Regions from separate parts of the Edwardsiella piscicida genome, predicted to be linked through region 1. Evidence: riboswitches for the same ligand, from Rfam matches in the RefSeq annotation. Region 1 holds a riboswitch; the other holds the start of a gene.

Region 1 (7,884 bases):
AGCCATTTCTGGACTAAGTGGGTATTGCCCAGCCAGCGTCCCTGTAGGTAGCCCACCCAGCAGCCGAGGCTGGCGGCGGAGGTCAGCACCAGCAGCGTCAGCGGAAAATCCATGGTATCGCGGGCGATCAGCACCCCGACCAAAATAAGCAGACTGTCTCCGGGCAGGAAAGCCGCTGGCAGCAGGCCGTTTTCCAGAAAAAGGATCACGAACAGAATGCCGTAAATCGTCCAGACCAGCGAAGGGTTCGCCAGCGTCTCATAGTCCTGATGCCACAGGGCAGTGATTAATTCTCTAATAATATCCATCGCGAATTCCTAGCAGAAACCTCGGAGATCGTTTGCCGGTCTGGCGCTGTGATAGCGCCGGGCGATCCGCTAACGTATCACCTGATACAACACCGTCAGTTTAGGCGAGCGCTGGGTGATAGGTGACCTGACCGCGGTAAAGGATATTACTCTCTTTCCATCCCCCCAGCCGATTTTGGTGGGGCGGTAGCTGCAGCGTTCGCAGCAGAATGCGCGATAGGCGCGCATAGTGGCCGTCGTTGCCCGGCGCCTGGGGGCGATAGGGCTGACGGGTCTCCGGCGGCGGGACGTCCGGTGGGATAAGGCCGTTGCGCACCACCTCGCTGCCGCCGCAGATATGCAGTCGGATCAGCGCGGTGATCTTACGATTGTGCGGTATCCGGCTCAGGCAGTGGCTGCCCGCCGGATCGCGGTAGTTTTCGCTGAAGACCGCCGTATTGCAGGGAAACTGGCTCAGCGGAAGCGTGGTGACGGCCTGAGAATGCCATGCGCCTATTTTGCCGATGGCCGTGGCGGCCCAGCAACACAGTAACAGCAGCAGAGAGGCAGAGGTTACACGCTTCAATATTTTGTCGTTTCCGGATACAGACAGAAAAACAGGCGCTCACTTTAGCAAAATCGCCCACCTGGAGACAGCACAAAATGGGGGTTTCCTGGCCAAATCAGGTGAAATCCGATGTTTTTTCTCCGGCGGTTTTGTCCTACAAAATCGCCGGAATGGACTGATATGGCGCGGATTATCCGCTACCAGCGCGTCAGGCGCTGCGGGACAGTAACAGATAGTAACCTGCGCTCACGGCCGCCATACACAGGATCAGATTGAGTACGACGTTTAGCATCGCCTTCATCCAGAAACCTTCGCTAAACAGGGCGAATGTATCAAATGAGAAGGTGGAAAAGGTGGTCAGCGCACCGAGAAAGCCAACGCCAATCAGCGGGCGCCAGTGCGGCGCGATCAGGGTACCGCTGTTCAGCATTGAGACCAACGCCCCCATGATGAAGCAGCCAATGACGTTGACCGTGAGCGTGGCGTAGGGAAAACCGCTGCCAAACCACGCGCTGAACCAGTTGGTGATTTGAAAACGGCTAATGGCGCCGAGCGCGCCGCCGCAGGCGACGACCAGCAGCGTGAGGCCATAATTCATGGCAGACTCCTTTACAAACCTAAGCTGGGGGAATGCGCAGGCCACGGAAAACGATCTCGCCGGGCAAACGCAGGCCACCCATTAATTAATGGGAAACACACCGTTTTGCCAGGCGTCATCAGCACAGGATTAGGCGAGGTTGCTCGCTACGACGGCAGTGCGACCCATATCGGCTCGCGCTGCCGGCTATCCCCGGCGGTTTTTAATTCATTTTTTGAATTAAAGGTGGAACACCATCACCGGTAGATATTATAGGAGCCTATTTATCTCAGATACAATGGGGATTACTTACCGCCGTTGGCCACCGCGTCAAGATGCACGACGGGGTTCTCGGCAAACAGGTAGCGATCGACGTTGAACTCAAAGTCGTCGGTCGTGGCGTGGAACAGCATCTGCTTGGTGTTCTCCAGGTGCTGCCACATGGCGATTTTGGCGCCATAGGGATCTTTACGGATCAGCGCCTTAAGAATTTTATCGTGATCCTCGCACCAGCTTTCGATCGATTTGTCATCGATATGCTCGTGCAGCTTTAGCCAGTAGGGATTATGGGTACGCTGGCTCCACATCTTTTCTACGATGGTGGCCATGGCGCTGTTCTGGGTCGCCAAAGCCACCTGGACGTGGAACTTGAGATCCCACTCCGAGTCGCGGAAGCGATCTTCCTGGCGCGCCCGCTCCTGGATCTCCATCAGCGCGACGATATCCTGCTTGGTAACCTGGGTCGCGGCAAATTCGGCGATATTGCTTTCAATAAGCTGGCGCGCCTGCAGCAGTTCGAACGGTCCGGCGCTGGCAAACTCAATGGCGTTGTCCGGCTGAATCAGCGACTTGGGCTGATTATTGATGACATGAATGCCGGAGCCTTTACGCACCTCAACATAGCCTTCGACCTCCAGCATGATGATGGCCTCCCGCACGACGGTACGGCTGACGTCCATCTCTTCGGCGATAAAACGCTCGGCGGGCAACTTATCGCCGACGGGATAAACGCCGCCTTCAACGCGCTGTTTCAGTTCGGCGGCAAGCTGTTGGTAGAGTCTCGTGCATTCCATATTCGTGCTCGGCTAGGGTTGGTAACGCGGGTGGCTCAGGGCCACGGTGCGAGTTGTTATACCACTTTCATCGGGCAGTCACCAGCGGCAAGCATACAGAGTGTGAGCCTTCGTGGACAAAATCCGTGCGGAAAAGGGTCCGCCCGCGGGGGGACCCTTTGACATGAATAGGTTAGGCGTTTGCGTTAGCCGGGCGAGGGATCGGCTGCGGATCGTTGGCGGTACGGTTTTGCAGTACGGTCCAGATGATCAGGGCGCCCAACAGATCAAAGACGGCCAGGGCGGCGAACAGCGGGCTGAAGCCCAGGGTATCGGCCAACGCGCCGACCACTAAGGCAAACAGGGTACTGGCGGTCCAGGCTGCCATGCCGGTTAGGCCGTTGGCCGTGGCGACCTCATTGCGGCCAAAGACATCGGAAGAGAGCGTGATCAGCGAGCCGGAGAGCGCCTGATGGGCAAATCCGCCGATGCACAGAAGGGCGATGGCGATATACGGGCTGCTGAACAGACCGATCATGCCGGGGCCAATCATCAGTACGGCACCCAGTGTGACGACCAGCTTACGGGAGACGATCAGGTTGACGTTGAAGTACTTCTGAAACAGCGGCGGCAGGTAGCCGCCGATGACGCAGCCCAGATCGGCGAACAGCATCGGCATCCAGGCGAACATGGCGATCTCTTTCAGATTGAAACCGTAGGCCTTAAACATAAATAGTGGGATCCAGGCGTTAAAGGTGCCCCAGGCCGGCTCTGCGAGGAAGCGCGGCAGGGCGATACCCCAAAACTGGCGGTTACGCAAAATCTGCCAGGCCGACATGCGGGTGGCGTTATCGCCCTTATGCTGCGCCTCTTGACCGCTCAGAATGTACTGGCGTTCTTCGTCGCTCAGGCGCTTTTGATCCTGGGGCTGCTTGTAGAAGATAAGCCAGCCGATCGCCCACAGCAGGCTCAGGGCACCGGTAATGATAAAGGCCATTTCCCAGCTGTGGACCATGATGGCCCAGACCACCAGCGGTGGTGCAATCATGCCGCCGATAGAGGAGCCTACGTTGAAATAGCCGACGGCGATCGAGCGTTCTTTGGCCGGGAACCACTCTGACGAGGCTTTCAGACCCGCCGGGATCATGGCGGCCTCGGCCATCCCTACCGCGCCGCGGGCGATAGCCAGGCCACCCCAGCTGTTGGCCAGCGCCGTTCCCATGCAGAACAGCGCCCAGAGTACAGCAAAGACCGCATAGCCGACTTTGGTACCCAATAGATCCAGCACGTACCCGGCCACGGGTTGCATGATGGTATAGCAGGCAGAGTAGGTCGCGATGATATAGGAGTACTGTTGGGTTGTGATGTGCAGGGTGTCTTCCAGCGCGGGTGCGGCCACGGCAATGGCGTTGCGCGTCAGATAGCCTAGCACCGTACCAATGGTGACCAGGCCGATCATGTACCAGCGTAATCCTTTAATTTTACGCATTTAAACTCTCTCCCCGTTTAAGGTATTACCGATAGTGCACGCGTGACGGATACGGGGCGGCCAAGACCCATATCCGCGTCGGCGGGTGCTCGTTCACTTTCCTGCTGGAAAGACATGGTTGGCGTATACCGAGCGCTCCCGTGGCCCTGACAGTGGCTGGGGGGCGTGCGGAGATCGCCGCGACGGTACGCCGATGGATGATTGGCCAAACCACAATGGGCTAAATTGGTTGACCTACAGCCGGGTTAGTGCGACGGCTAAGATAACTTGTCATACAGATTCAAAGGTTGAGAGCTATCACAAAAACCATAATTGGATTGCTGAATAATAATTGGGATGACCAACGGTCGTGAAAGTGAGCTGAATGGCGCTTTTAGCACCGTGACGCGACGTTTTTTGTCATGCAGTCCGCAAACCTGGATAAAGTTCTGGACTAACTTTTAAATTGGTGTGATAACTTCCGCTAGCGCCCCCGTGCGAGCGCATCAACCGCATCTGAGGAACCCCGATTATGTCTCCGTTTTTGACCGAAGATTTTTTGCTTGATACCGAATTTGCCCGCCGTTTGTACCACGATTATGCGGCAGAACAGCCTATTTTCGATTATCACTGCCACCTTCCGCCGGAGCAGATCGCCGAAAACTATCGTTTCAAAAACCTGTATGACATCTGGCTAAAGGGTGACCACTATAAGTGGCGTGCGATGCGCACCAACGGGGTAGCGGAGCGTTTTTGCACCGGAGAGGCCAGCGATCGCGAGAAGTTTCAGGCGTGGGCCGAGACGGTGCCGCACACCATCGGTAATCCGCTGTACCACTGGACCCATCTGGAGCTGCGTCGTCCCTTCGGCATCACCGATACGCTGCTGTCTGCCGCGACGGCCGAGGATATTTGGACCCGCTGCAACCGAATGCTGGCGGAGGATAGCTTTACGGCGCGCGGCATCATGGGCCAGATGAATGTGAAGATGGTGGGCACCACCGACGATCCGATCGACGATCTGCGCCATCATCGGACGATCGCCGCCGACAGCAGCTTTACGACCAAAGTGCTGCCAAGCTGGCGCCCAGATAAAGCGTTTAATATCGATGCCGCGCTGTTCTCTGACTATATCGCGAAGCTGGGCGCCGTGGCCGACGTCGATATCACCCGCTTTGCCGATCTGTGTCAGGCGCTGAAGGTGCGCATGGATTACTTTGCCGCCCACGGTTGTAAGGTCTCTGACCACGCGCTGGATGTGGTGGTCTACGGCGAGGCGGATGATGCGACCCTGGATGGGATCCTGGCCCGCCGTCTGAGCGGCGGTACGCCGAGCGAGACCGAGGTCGCTCAGTTCAAGACGGCCGTGCTGCTGTTCTTGGGCCGCGAATATCAGCAGCGCGGCTGGGTACAGCAGTACCACATCGGCGCGCTGCGCAACAACAATACGCCGATGTTTGCGCGTCTGGGAGCGGATATCGGCTTTGATTCGATTAACGATGCGCCGGTCGCGCAGCCGCTGTCGCGTCTGTTGGATGCCCAGAGCCGCAACGGCGGACTGGCGAAAACCATTCTGTACTGCCTGAATCCGCGCGATAACGAAGTGCTGGGAACCATGATCGGCAACTTCCAGGGCGAGGGAATGCCGGGCAAGATGCAGTTTGGCTCAGGCTGGTGGTTTAACGATCAGAAAGACGGTATGCAGCGCCAGATGACGCAGCTGGCGCAGCTGGGGCTGCTGAGCCGCTTTGTGGGAATGCTGACCGATAGCCGCAGCTTCCTCTCCTATACCCGTCATGAGTATTTCCGCCGCATCCTGTGCCAGATGATCGGGCGCTGGGTCGCGCAGGGTGAGGCGCCCGCCGATATTGCCCTGCTGGGGAGCATGGTGAAGAACATCTGCTTCGACAACGCGAAAAGCTACTTCGCCATTGAGCTGTAATCGCTGACCTACGGCAGCCGGCGTTCGCCGCCCGCTGCCGCTAAATCCAAATTTGACTGTGACGGGCCGCCGCAGGGCGGAGGGCCCGCTATTGAGGTGGATCCTGATGCAAACCCTGAACCGTCGTGATTTTCCTGGCCGCCAGCACCCGGATAAAGTGATCCAGTTTGGCGAGGGTAACTTCCTGCGCGCCTTCGTCGACTGGCAGCTGGATCTGTTGAATGAACATACCGATCTGGATGCCGGGATCGTGGTGGTCCGCCCGATCGACAGCGATTTCCCGCCGTCGCTGAACTGCCAGGACGGTCTGTATACCACCATCGTGCGCGGGTTGAACGAACGGGGAGAGGCGGTATCGACCAGTCGGGTGATCCGCAGCGTTAACCGTGAGTTGAACGTCTATCGCGAGTTTGATGCATTTCTGGCGCTGGCGCGCGATCCGAACATTCGTTTTGTCTTCTCCAATACCACGGAGGCGGGGATCAGCTATGCGCCGCAGGATCGCCTGAGCGACGCCCCGCCTTCTAGCTTTCCGGCCAAGCTGACGCGCCTGCTGTATGAGCGCTTTTGTCACTTTGACGGCGCCGCGGATAAAGGCTGGGTGCTGCTGCCCTGTGAACTGATCGATTACAACGGTGAGGCCTTGCGCGAGCTGGTGCTGCGCTACGCCGAACAGTGGGATCTGCCGCCGGCGTTCACCGTCTGGCTGACCGAGCACACGACGTTTTGCGCAACCCTGGTTGACCGCATTGTCACCGGCTATCCGCGCGATGAGGCCACGTCACTGTGCGATGCGCTCGGCTACCAGGATAGCTTCCTGGATACCGCAGAATACTTCTATCTGTTTGTGATTCAGGGACCGCAGTGGCTGGCGCAGGCGCTGCGCCTGGATGCCTATGCCGCCACGCAGGGGCCGTTGAATATCCGTATCGTTGAGGATATTCGCCCTTATAAAGAGCGTAAGGTGGCGATTCTGAACGGCGCACATACGGCGCTGGTGCCGGTAGCCTACCTGGCCGGTCTGGATACCGTGGGTCAGAGCATGGACGATGCCCAGGTGGCTGCATTCGTCGAGCAGACGATCGCCCAGGAGATTATCCCGCAGCTGGATCTGCCCATCGAGGAGCTCAACGCTTTTTCCGCGGCGGTAATTGCCCGCTTCCGTAATCCCTATATTCAGCACCAGCTGCTGTCGATAGCGCTTAACGGGATGACCAAATTCCGGACCCGGATCCTGCCTCAGCTACTCTCTTACCGCGCCCGCCAGAACGCGGTGCCGCTACGCCTGAGCTTTGCGCTGGCGGCGCTGATCGCCTTTTACCGCGGAGAACGCGACGGCCTGCGCTATCCGCTGCAGGATGATGCCCATTGGCTGGCGTTTTACGCCGCGGGCTGGGAGGCGGTGCGCGCAGGGGAGCAGACGCTGGAGCAACTGGTCAGCGCGGTGTTGGCGCAGTCGGCGCACTGGGGCGAGGATCTCAACGGTGTCCCCGGGCTGACGCAGCAGGTGAGCCGCGCGCTGCAGGCCATTGAACAGCAGGGAATGCGCGCCGCGCTGGGCGCGCTGCTGGCATCATCTTATTAACGGAGCGGGTCGAGTCATATGCAAAGTATCATTAAGATCCACCCTCAGGATAACGTGGCGGTCGCCCTGCGCGATCTTGCGGCCGGAGAGACGATAGCGCTGGACGACGGTGCGCTGACGCTGCGCGACGCGGTGCCGCGCGGGCACAAGGTCGCGCTGTGCCACCTGGCGCCGCAGGCGATGGTGATAAAGTATGGTTTGCCGATTGGCCATGCGTTGACGCCCATCGCCGCCGGCGATCACGTGCATGCCCAGAACCTGCGTACCAACCTCAGCGATCTGGACAGCTACCAGTATCAGCCGGACTTCGCCGCGCCGACGGCGCAGCCGGCGGATCGCGCGATCTCCCTGTATCGGCGCGCCAGCGGCGAGGTGGCCATTCGCAATGAGCTGTGGATCCTGCCG
Region 2 (7,884 bases), 1.8 Mb from region 1:
CGCCATGCGAAAGGCCAGCACCTGGCCGAGCAGCGCATGGGTGTGCAGCGCCGCCGTTGGCTGCGTCGCGTCTAGCCCGGCATAGCCGGCCACCAGATGGGTCATCAGGGTGTGCAGCGGCGAAATAAACTGATCGTGCAGAATGGGCGAGGCGGCGCTGGGCAGCATCTGCTCCCGAGAGATAATCTGGCTCAGGTGCAGGGTCTGCGGCTGGGTCATCAGGTGACACAGGTGAGCGATGGCGCGCTGGATCAGCGCCAGGTAGGCCTGCGGCGTTGCGTCGGACCGACTCAGAAAGCGCTCACACTCCGTGCGCAGGGGGTGAAAGCTGGCGTTAAGGGTATCGGCAATCCACTGGGCGACGGCCAGATAGAGCCCCTGCTTGGAGTGAAAGTAGTAGGTGATGGCGGCGATATTCTGCCCAGCGGCCAGCGCGATATCGCGGGTGGTAGCGCCCTCCAGTCCCCGCTGTGCAAACAGGGTCAGCCCGGCATCGATCAGGGCCTGGCGCGCCTGTTCGCCGCGGGGCGTTGCGCTGGCCAGCGCCTCGTTGGCGCGGGGCGTTTTCATCGCGACCTCGTTAAAAGTCAATCATATGATTGATTAACTTTAGGCGCTTTTTTCGCCGCTGTAAAGCGGATGACGGGAGCGCAATGGGGAGCAGACAGCGCGGGCGTATGCTGTTACACTGTACGCCAATTATGTACCTGCAGTTTGTGCCTGTCCTCGTGGTAATTCTTGCTTTGCCTCGTCTGATACGCCTGTCCGGAAACTGCATCCCTGTAGCACAGGGAGCGGGCGGGTCTGGAGTTTTTCATGTCTTTTGATTCCCTTGGCCTGTGTGCCGAACTGTTACGCGCTGTGGAAGAGCAGGGCTATCGTGATCCGACCCCAATCCAGCAGCAGGCCATTCCCCTGGTGCTGCAGCGTCGCGATCTGATGGCCAGTGCCCAGACCGGCACCGGTAAGACCGCCGGCTTTACGCTGCCGCTGCTGCAGCTGCTGCACCAGAATCCCAAAAATGGTAAGGGACGCCGCCCGGTGCGGGCGCTGATCCTGACGCCGACCCGCGAGCTGGCGGCGCAGATCGGTGAAAACGTACGCGAGTACAGCCGTCATCTGCCGCTGCGGTCGCTGGTGGTGTTCGGCGGCGTGAGCATTAACCCGCAGATGATGAAGCTGCGCGGCGGCGTGGATGTGCTGGTGGCGACGCCGGGGCGTCTGCTGGATCTGGCCCATCAGAATGCGGTGGATCTGTCTCAGGTCGAGATCCTGGTGCTGGATGAAGCCGATCGGATGCTGGATATGGGCTTTATTCACGACATTCGCCGCGTGCTGGCTCGCCTGCCGGCCAAGCGGCAGAACCTGCTGTTTTCCGCCACCTTCTCCGATGAGATCAAGGCGCTGGCGGCGTCGCTGCTGCATAACCCGGCCGAGGTGGAAGTGGCGCGCCGCAATACCGCGTCAGAGCTGGTGACGCAGCACGTGCATCTGGTGGATAAGAAGCGTAAGCGCGAGCTGCTCTCTTTCCTGATCGGCACCCGGGACTGGCGTCAGGTGCTGGTTTTCACCCGTACCAAGTACGGCGCTAACCACCTGGCGGAGCAGCTGAATAAAGACGGCATCAGCGCGGCGGCGATCCACGGCAACAAAAGCCAGGGCGCACGTACCCGCGCGCTGGCGGACTTTAAGAGCGGTGATATTCGGGTGCTGGTGGCGACGGATATCGCCGCGCGCGGCCTGGATATCGATCAGCTGCCTTACGTGGTGAACTATGAGCTGCCCAACGTGCCGGAGGACTACGTGCACCGTATCGGCCGCACCGGGCGGGCCCAGGCGACCGGTGAGGCGCTGTCGCTGGTCTGCGTGGATGAGCATAAGCTGCTGCGCGATATCGAACGCCTGCTGAAGCGCCCGATTCCGCGCATGGCCATTGAGGGCTATGAGCCGGATCCGACCATTAAGGCTGAGCCGATTCAGAATGGCCGCCAGGGTGGGCGTCAGAACAGCGGTCGTACGGAGCGTCCGGGGCAGGGGCGTCGCGCGGAGGGACCGCGTAACGCGGCGCCGCGTCAGGGGCAGAATCGCCGCCCGCGCCGTCCGGCCGAGCAGGGTAAAGGGCGTACCGAAGGGCGCTAAGCCATTCGGTGTGTCAGAATAACCCGTCGCGGAGACAGTGGTGAGACTGTGTCTGCGACGGGCCGATCGCCGCCGCCGTTCAGGCGGCGCGATCCAGCGGTTTTCCCGCCGTCACCTCTTTCTTCCATACGCCCGGCGTCACGTCAAAGCGCCGCTTGAAAGAGCGGGTAAAGGAGCGTTGGGAGTCAAAGCCCATCGACAGGGCGATGTCGAGAATCGAACCCTGGCAGACTTTTAGCCGACGGGCCGATTCATCCAGCTTTTTATTGCGGATATACTCCCCCAGCCGAACGCCGGTGTGCGCTTTAAACATGCGCTGCAGGTGCCATTTGGAGTAACCGGCGCGTGCCGCCACGTCGTCAAGGGATGAGATAGCGGCAACGTTGCTGTCGATCCAGGTGCGCAGTGCGCTGATAAAATCGGTATTGTACATGGCAATCACCTTACTTTTTTGTGCGATGGTCGGTGACACGGCGCGGGCGGGCATCGCCTGGGGACATGAATGCGTTGACGTGTCATCACGGTTACGATCGCAGTGACGCTATGGTATACGGCGTCGTTTATCTATTATTTTAACGATCGTTAATTTAATGGTAATTCCGTCGCCAAAGCGGCGTCAACACTTTTTATTAACGCTTATTAATAAATTTGTTAACTCTATGTTTGTTAACAAAAAGATATTGATGTCCGCGCAGGGCGTCCGCGTCCCTTTTTCCGCCTGCACTCCCGGTGCGCCGCGGTTTGCATATTCAGGGGCGGAGGGCTACCTTTAGCGTGAGATCCAGTCAGTGAGGTGTAGAAAAGGGAATGGCAACTGAACATACATCCTGTAAGCGCGCCGGGCGCGGCCGTCCAAAGGTGTTTGACAGGGAAGTGGCGCTGCGTAAGGCGCTAGAGTTGTTTTGGCGTCAGGGCTATGAAGCCACCTCCCTTGCGGATCTGGTGGAGGCCACCGGTGCCAAGGCGCCGACGCTGTACGCCGAGTTTGAGAACAAAGAGGGGCTGTTTCGTGCCGTGGTGGAGTACTACACCGCCTGTAACGAGGACAAGTACGACCGTCTGCTGTTTAACGTGACGCTGCCGCTGGCCGAGACGATTCACAACTACCTGAGCGTGACGGCAAACTGCTTTACCAGCGGCGATACGCCCAGCGGCTGCTTTATCATCTGCGCCTCGATGGTGCAGACCCGCTGTTCGGATAAGGTCAGCCAGGTGCTGAAGAGCCGTCAGCCGGTACAGGAGGCGATGCTGGCCCGTTTTCTCCAGCTGCGTCAGGCGCAGGGAGAGCTGCCGGCGCACAGCGACGCACAGGGGCTGGCGCGCTACCTGTGCTGCGTGATCCAGGGGATGTCGGTGCGGGCTCGCGAAGGCGCTGACTGCGCCGATCTGCAGGCGATCGTGGCCGCGACCATGGCGGTATGGCCCGCGCTGTGCGACGCCTGTCGGCGGCCGGAGCCCGCCGGCGGACACGCTTTGTAATACTCTCTCCCTTGCCATCGCCCGGCAAAACGGGTTAGCTAACCCCGAGTGATGGCGTGCCACCCCTATTCCAACCGCCGTAATCTGATTACGGATGATGACGCCTGATGACAACCGTTCCACGGGAACGGCGGCATCAGTGCTGCTTTTTTTTCTGCGCTTGTGCCTACTCCCTGTGGCTATTCGATCGTGACGGAGGAGAGATGATCTACGTTTTTGGCCATAAATACCCCGACAGTGACAGCATCTGCAGCGCGCTGGTGACCGCCCAGTGGCTGACGGCGCGCGGCCTGCCCGCGACGGCCTGGCGCCTGGGCGAGATAAACCATGAGACGGCCTATATTCTGCAGCAGGCCGGGTGTGATGCGCCGGCGCCGCTGACGGAGCCGCTGGATGGCCGGGATGTTTGGCTGGTCGATTTCAGCGACGCCGAACAGGGGCCCGCGGGGCTGACGGCGTGCCGTCTGCTGGGGCTGATCGACCACCACCGGCTAGGCTCGTTGACCAGCGCCGACCCGATCGATGCCTGGATCCGCCGGGTGGGCAGTACGGCAACCCTGCTGTGGCAGATCATGACCCAGGAGTACGCCATGGTGCCGGATCGGCGCCAGTCCACGCTGCTGCTGGGCGCTATTCTGAGCGATACCGTCGGCCTGATTTCTGCTACCACGACCGAGGCGGATCGCCGCGCGGTCGCCGCGCTGATCCCGCTGAGCGACCTCGATGATAAGACCTTCCTGGATGGCCTGCTGGCGGCAAAGACCTGCCTGGATGGCTATACCCCCGAGGGGCTGCTGGAGAAAGATCTCAAGCGCTTCGTGGTTGGCGCCTATACCCTGGAGGTGGCGCAGCTCGAGGTCGCCTCGCCCACGCAACTTTCCGACCAGCTGGCACCGTTGCTGGCCTGCATGCGACAGCGCTGCCGCGAGCAGGCGCTGGACTACGTGATGCTGGCGGTCAGCGATATCCGTCGCCGTCATACCGACCTTTATCGCGTCGCCCGCGACGGTACGTCGCTTCCCGTACAGGCGCTGCCCGGCATGCTGAGCCGTAAGAAAGAGATCCTTCCTTGGATCGGCGCCCACCTGATGTGAAATGAGGTTTCCCAATGAAAATATATCACCATGTTCTGGTTTTGATTCATGGCCGCCACGACGGTGAGCGGCTGCTGCCGCATGCCTGTCAGGTTGCCCGGCAAAACGATGCCCAGCTGACGCTGGGGCATATCAGCGGCGATCTGGCCGCGCTGCGCGGCATGCTGGATGTCAATCTGACGCGGATGGAGCAGCAGAGCCTTAATGATGCCCGTCAGGTGCTGATGTCGCTGGTGCACCAGCAGGACTACCCGATCGATGCCGAGCAGATCGTTTCCATGGATGCGCTGGACGATCTGCGTGAGTTCGTTACCCGTCAGCAGGTCGACTTATTGATGCTGGGTCACCATAATCGCGCGCTGGCCAAATTTGTTTCTACCTCGTTCGATTTTATCAATGGTCTTGAGACCGACGTTCTGGTTAAACACCTTTAAGGGCGGGAGGACAGCATGAGCTTTTTAATCGAGAGTCTCGTGGCTCGGGAGATCCTGGATTCGCGCGGAAACCCGACGGTAGAAGTGGATGTGATGGCGCAGGGCGGCGCATGGGCGCGCGCATCGGTGCCCTCCGGCGCCAGCACAGGATCGCGCGAGGCGGTAGAGCTGCGCGACGGCGATCCGGGACGCTTTGGCGGTCGCGGCGTGCTGCGGGCGATCGCGCACGTTAACGGCCCGATCCGCAGCGCCCTGCAGGGGATTGACGTGCGTGAGCAGGCGGCGCTGGACGCCCGCATGCTGGCGTTGGACGGCAGCGATAATAAATCGGCGCTGGGGGCCAACGCGATTTTGGGCGTCTCCCTGGCCTGCGCGCGCCTGGCGGCCCAGCTTACCCAGCAGCCGCTGTATCGCTATATCGGCGGTCTGGGAGCGACGCTGCTGCCGGTCCCCTGCATGAATATCATCAACGGCGGAGTACACGCGCGCTGGCAGGGGGCGGATTTTCAAGAGTATATGATCGCGCCCTGGGGCGCATCATCGCTGCGCGAAGCGGTACGCTGGGGCAGCGAGGTTTACCAGGCGCTGCGTCAGGTTCTGCTGGATGCCGGCCTGAGCACCGGCGTCGGCGATGAGGGCGGATTTGCGCCGCGCGTCAGCTCGAACCGTGAGCCTCTGGCGCTGATCGTCCAGGCCATTGAACGTGCCGGCTATCGCCCGGGGGAGGATATTGTGATCTGCATGGATCCGGCGTCCAGCGAGTTCTATCAGGATGGGCGCTACCATCTACGCAGCGAGGGGCGTCAGCTCGACGCGCAGGAGATGACCGATTACTATGCCACGCTGCTGGATGCGTTCCCCATCGTGCTGCTGGAGGATGGACTGGCGGAAAACGACTGGGAGGGGTGGCGTCACCTGAATGCGCGTCTGGGACAGCGGATTGAGCTGGTGGGTGACGATCTGTTTGTCACCAACGTACGCTATATCCAGCGTGGCATCGATGAGGCGGCGGCCAACGCGGCGTTGATTAAGCTGAACCAGATAGGCAGCCTGAGTGAGACCATCGCCGCGGTACAGCTGTGCCATAGCCATGGCTGGGGCACCTTTATCTCTCACCGCAGCGGTGAAACCGTGGATAGCTTTATCGCCGACATGACCGTCGGGCTGCGCGCGGGCCACCTGAAAACCGGCGCGCCGTGCCGCGGCGAACGGATTGAAAAATACAATCAGCTGATGCGCATTGAAGATGCGCTGGGGGCCGCGGCGCAGTTTGCCGGCAAACGCGCCTTTACCCACGCCTAATCATCTCTCTCTCTGCGGCGTGGCGTCCGTCACGCCGCCCGCGCCTTCTTCCCGTGCTTCCCAGCCCAGGGCGTCTTCCCACCGCGCTCGCCTCGCCGCGCGCAGATGAAAAGAGGTTGTCAATCTGCGGCTTGCTAACTATAGTTATCATGATAGAGTTTAACTAAATATATATAATAATTTCAATAGATTAAAAGTGTATCTAACGGTTACTCCACCATGAGGCTGCAGGGGATGAGGGATCTTTTCGGCGACAGGCGCCAGCGTTCCATGGCGGAATATAGCGATTCGATGCTGCCGCGGCGCGGCTTTACCCGGCTGCGGGCGCTGTATCTGCTGTCGCTTGCACTACTGCTGCTGCTGCTGGTCATGCTGCACCTGCTGTCTCTGCCGCACTATCCGGCACAGCGCTTTAATGGTTTTGCCTTTTCGCTGGAGCTGGTGGAGTACCTGACCGTCTTGCTGATGCTGGTCGCGGTGCAGTTTTCCGCGCTGGATCGCCGCTCCTATTGGGTGTTGAACGGCGGTCTGACCCTGTGGATACTGAGCGGGGTGCTGGATCTGCTGGATGAGATAGTCCAGCAGCCGGTGTGGCTCGGTAATCTGGAGGACGTACTGCGCGCTATCGGCATGGTGATGTGCGCCTGGGGCGGCATCTGTACCCTGCGTTACCTTGCTCGGGTGCGGGGGCGGCTACGCTACCTGGCGCTGTTTGACGACCTGACCGGGCTCCCCAACCGGCGCCATTTTTACTCCAGCCTGATGTCGCAGCCGCTGCCGCGTCACTTCTCTCTGTTTATCATCGATCTTGACCACTTTAAACAGATTAACGATGAGTTTGGCCATGCCGTCGGCGACCGGGTGCTGTGTCAGTTTGGCCGCCTGCTGCACAGCGAGTTTGTCGGCTCGGCCTTTCCGGCCCGCATCGGCGGCGAGGAGTTTGCCGTGATCCTGGAGAGCGAGGATCGGGCGTGGCTAGAGGCGCGTGCGGCGCGCTTGCAGCAGCAGGCCAGCATGGTGCGGATTACCGAGCAGCGTGGGCTGACCGTAAGCATCGGCGTGGGGATCTATGCGGCCGGTGAAACGCTGGCGCACTTTGTGGCGCGGGTGGACGGTGCGCTGTATCAGGCTAAAGGGGCCGGGCGTAATCACTATCGCTGGAGCCCGCCGCCGCCGTGAGGCCGCGGCGTCGTTCGCGGGCCGAGTTGGACGATGGAGATATGGCCAGGATCGCGGAAACGCGGCGGGTGCCGCTGTAGAGGGGAGTGCGCCCACAAAGATGCAGACGTAAAAAAACCAACCGCAGAGGTTGGTTTTTTTAGGGAATTTTGGTCGGCACGAGAGGATTTGAACCTCCGACCCCTGACACCCCATGACAGTGCGCTACCAGGCTGCGCTACGTGCCGAACTGGTTGTGTATACTACCTTTTTTTCTG

Evidence for each region. A riboswitch is a leader RNA that binds a small molecule or an ion and turns the genes downstream of it on or off. The one in region 1 is predicted to bind fluoride.
Region 2: linked by a shared signal. The riboswitch ahead of L1P05_RS11080 (DHH family phosphoesterase) and the one ahead of crcB (fluoride efflux transporter CrcB) in region 1 are both predicted to bind fluoride.

What each region holds. Positions count from the first base shown of each region.
Region 1 is NZ_CP090968.1:473,537-481,420, forward strand. It holds gene L1P05_RS02135 (DedA family protein) at 1-308, opposite strand, end outside; gene L1P05_RS02140 (hypothetical protein) at 409-873, opposite strand; gene crcB (fluoride efflux transporter CrcB) at 1,064-1,453, opposite strand; fluoride riboswitch at 1,556-1,703, opposite strand; gene exuR (transcriptional regulator ExuR) at 1,738-2,505, opposite strand; gene L1P05_RS02155 (MFS transporter) at 2,678-3,973, opposite strand; gene uxaC (glucuronate isomerase) at 4,485-5,894, shown strand; gene L1P05_RS02165 (tagaturonate reductase) at 6,001-7,479, shown strand; gene L1P05_RS02170 (UxaA family hydrolase) at 7,498-7,884, shown strand, end outside.
Region 2 is NZ_CP090968.1:2,438,865-2,446,748, reverse strand. It holds gene L1P05_RS11100 (CerR family C-terminal domain-containing protein) at 1-570, opposite strand, end outside; gene rhlE (ATP-dependent RNA helicase RhlE) at 817-2,139, shown strand; gene L1P05_RS11090 (helix-turn-helix domain-containing protein) at 2,219-2,572, opposite strand; gene corR (copper stress response transcriptional regulator CorR) at 2,947-3,618, shown strand; fluoride riboswitch at 3,657-3,732, shown strand; gene L1P05_RS11080 (DHH family phosphoesterase) at 3,822-4,712, shown strand; gene L1P05_RS11075 (universal stress protein) at 4,727-5,146, shown strand; gene eno (phosphopyruvate hydratase) at 5,162-6,448, shown strand; gene L1P05_RS11065 (GGDEF domain-containing protein) at 6,719-7,627, shown strand; tRNA gene L1P05_RS11060 (tRNA-Pro) at 7,778-7,854, opposite strand.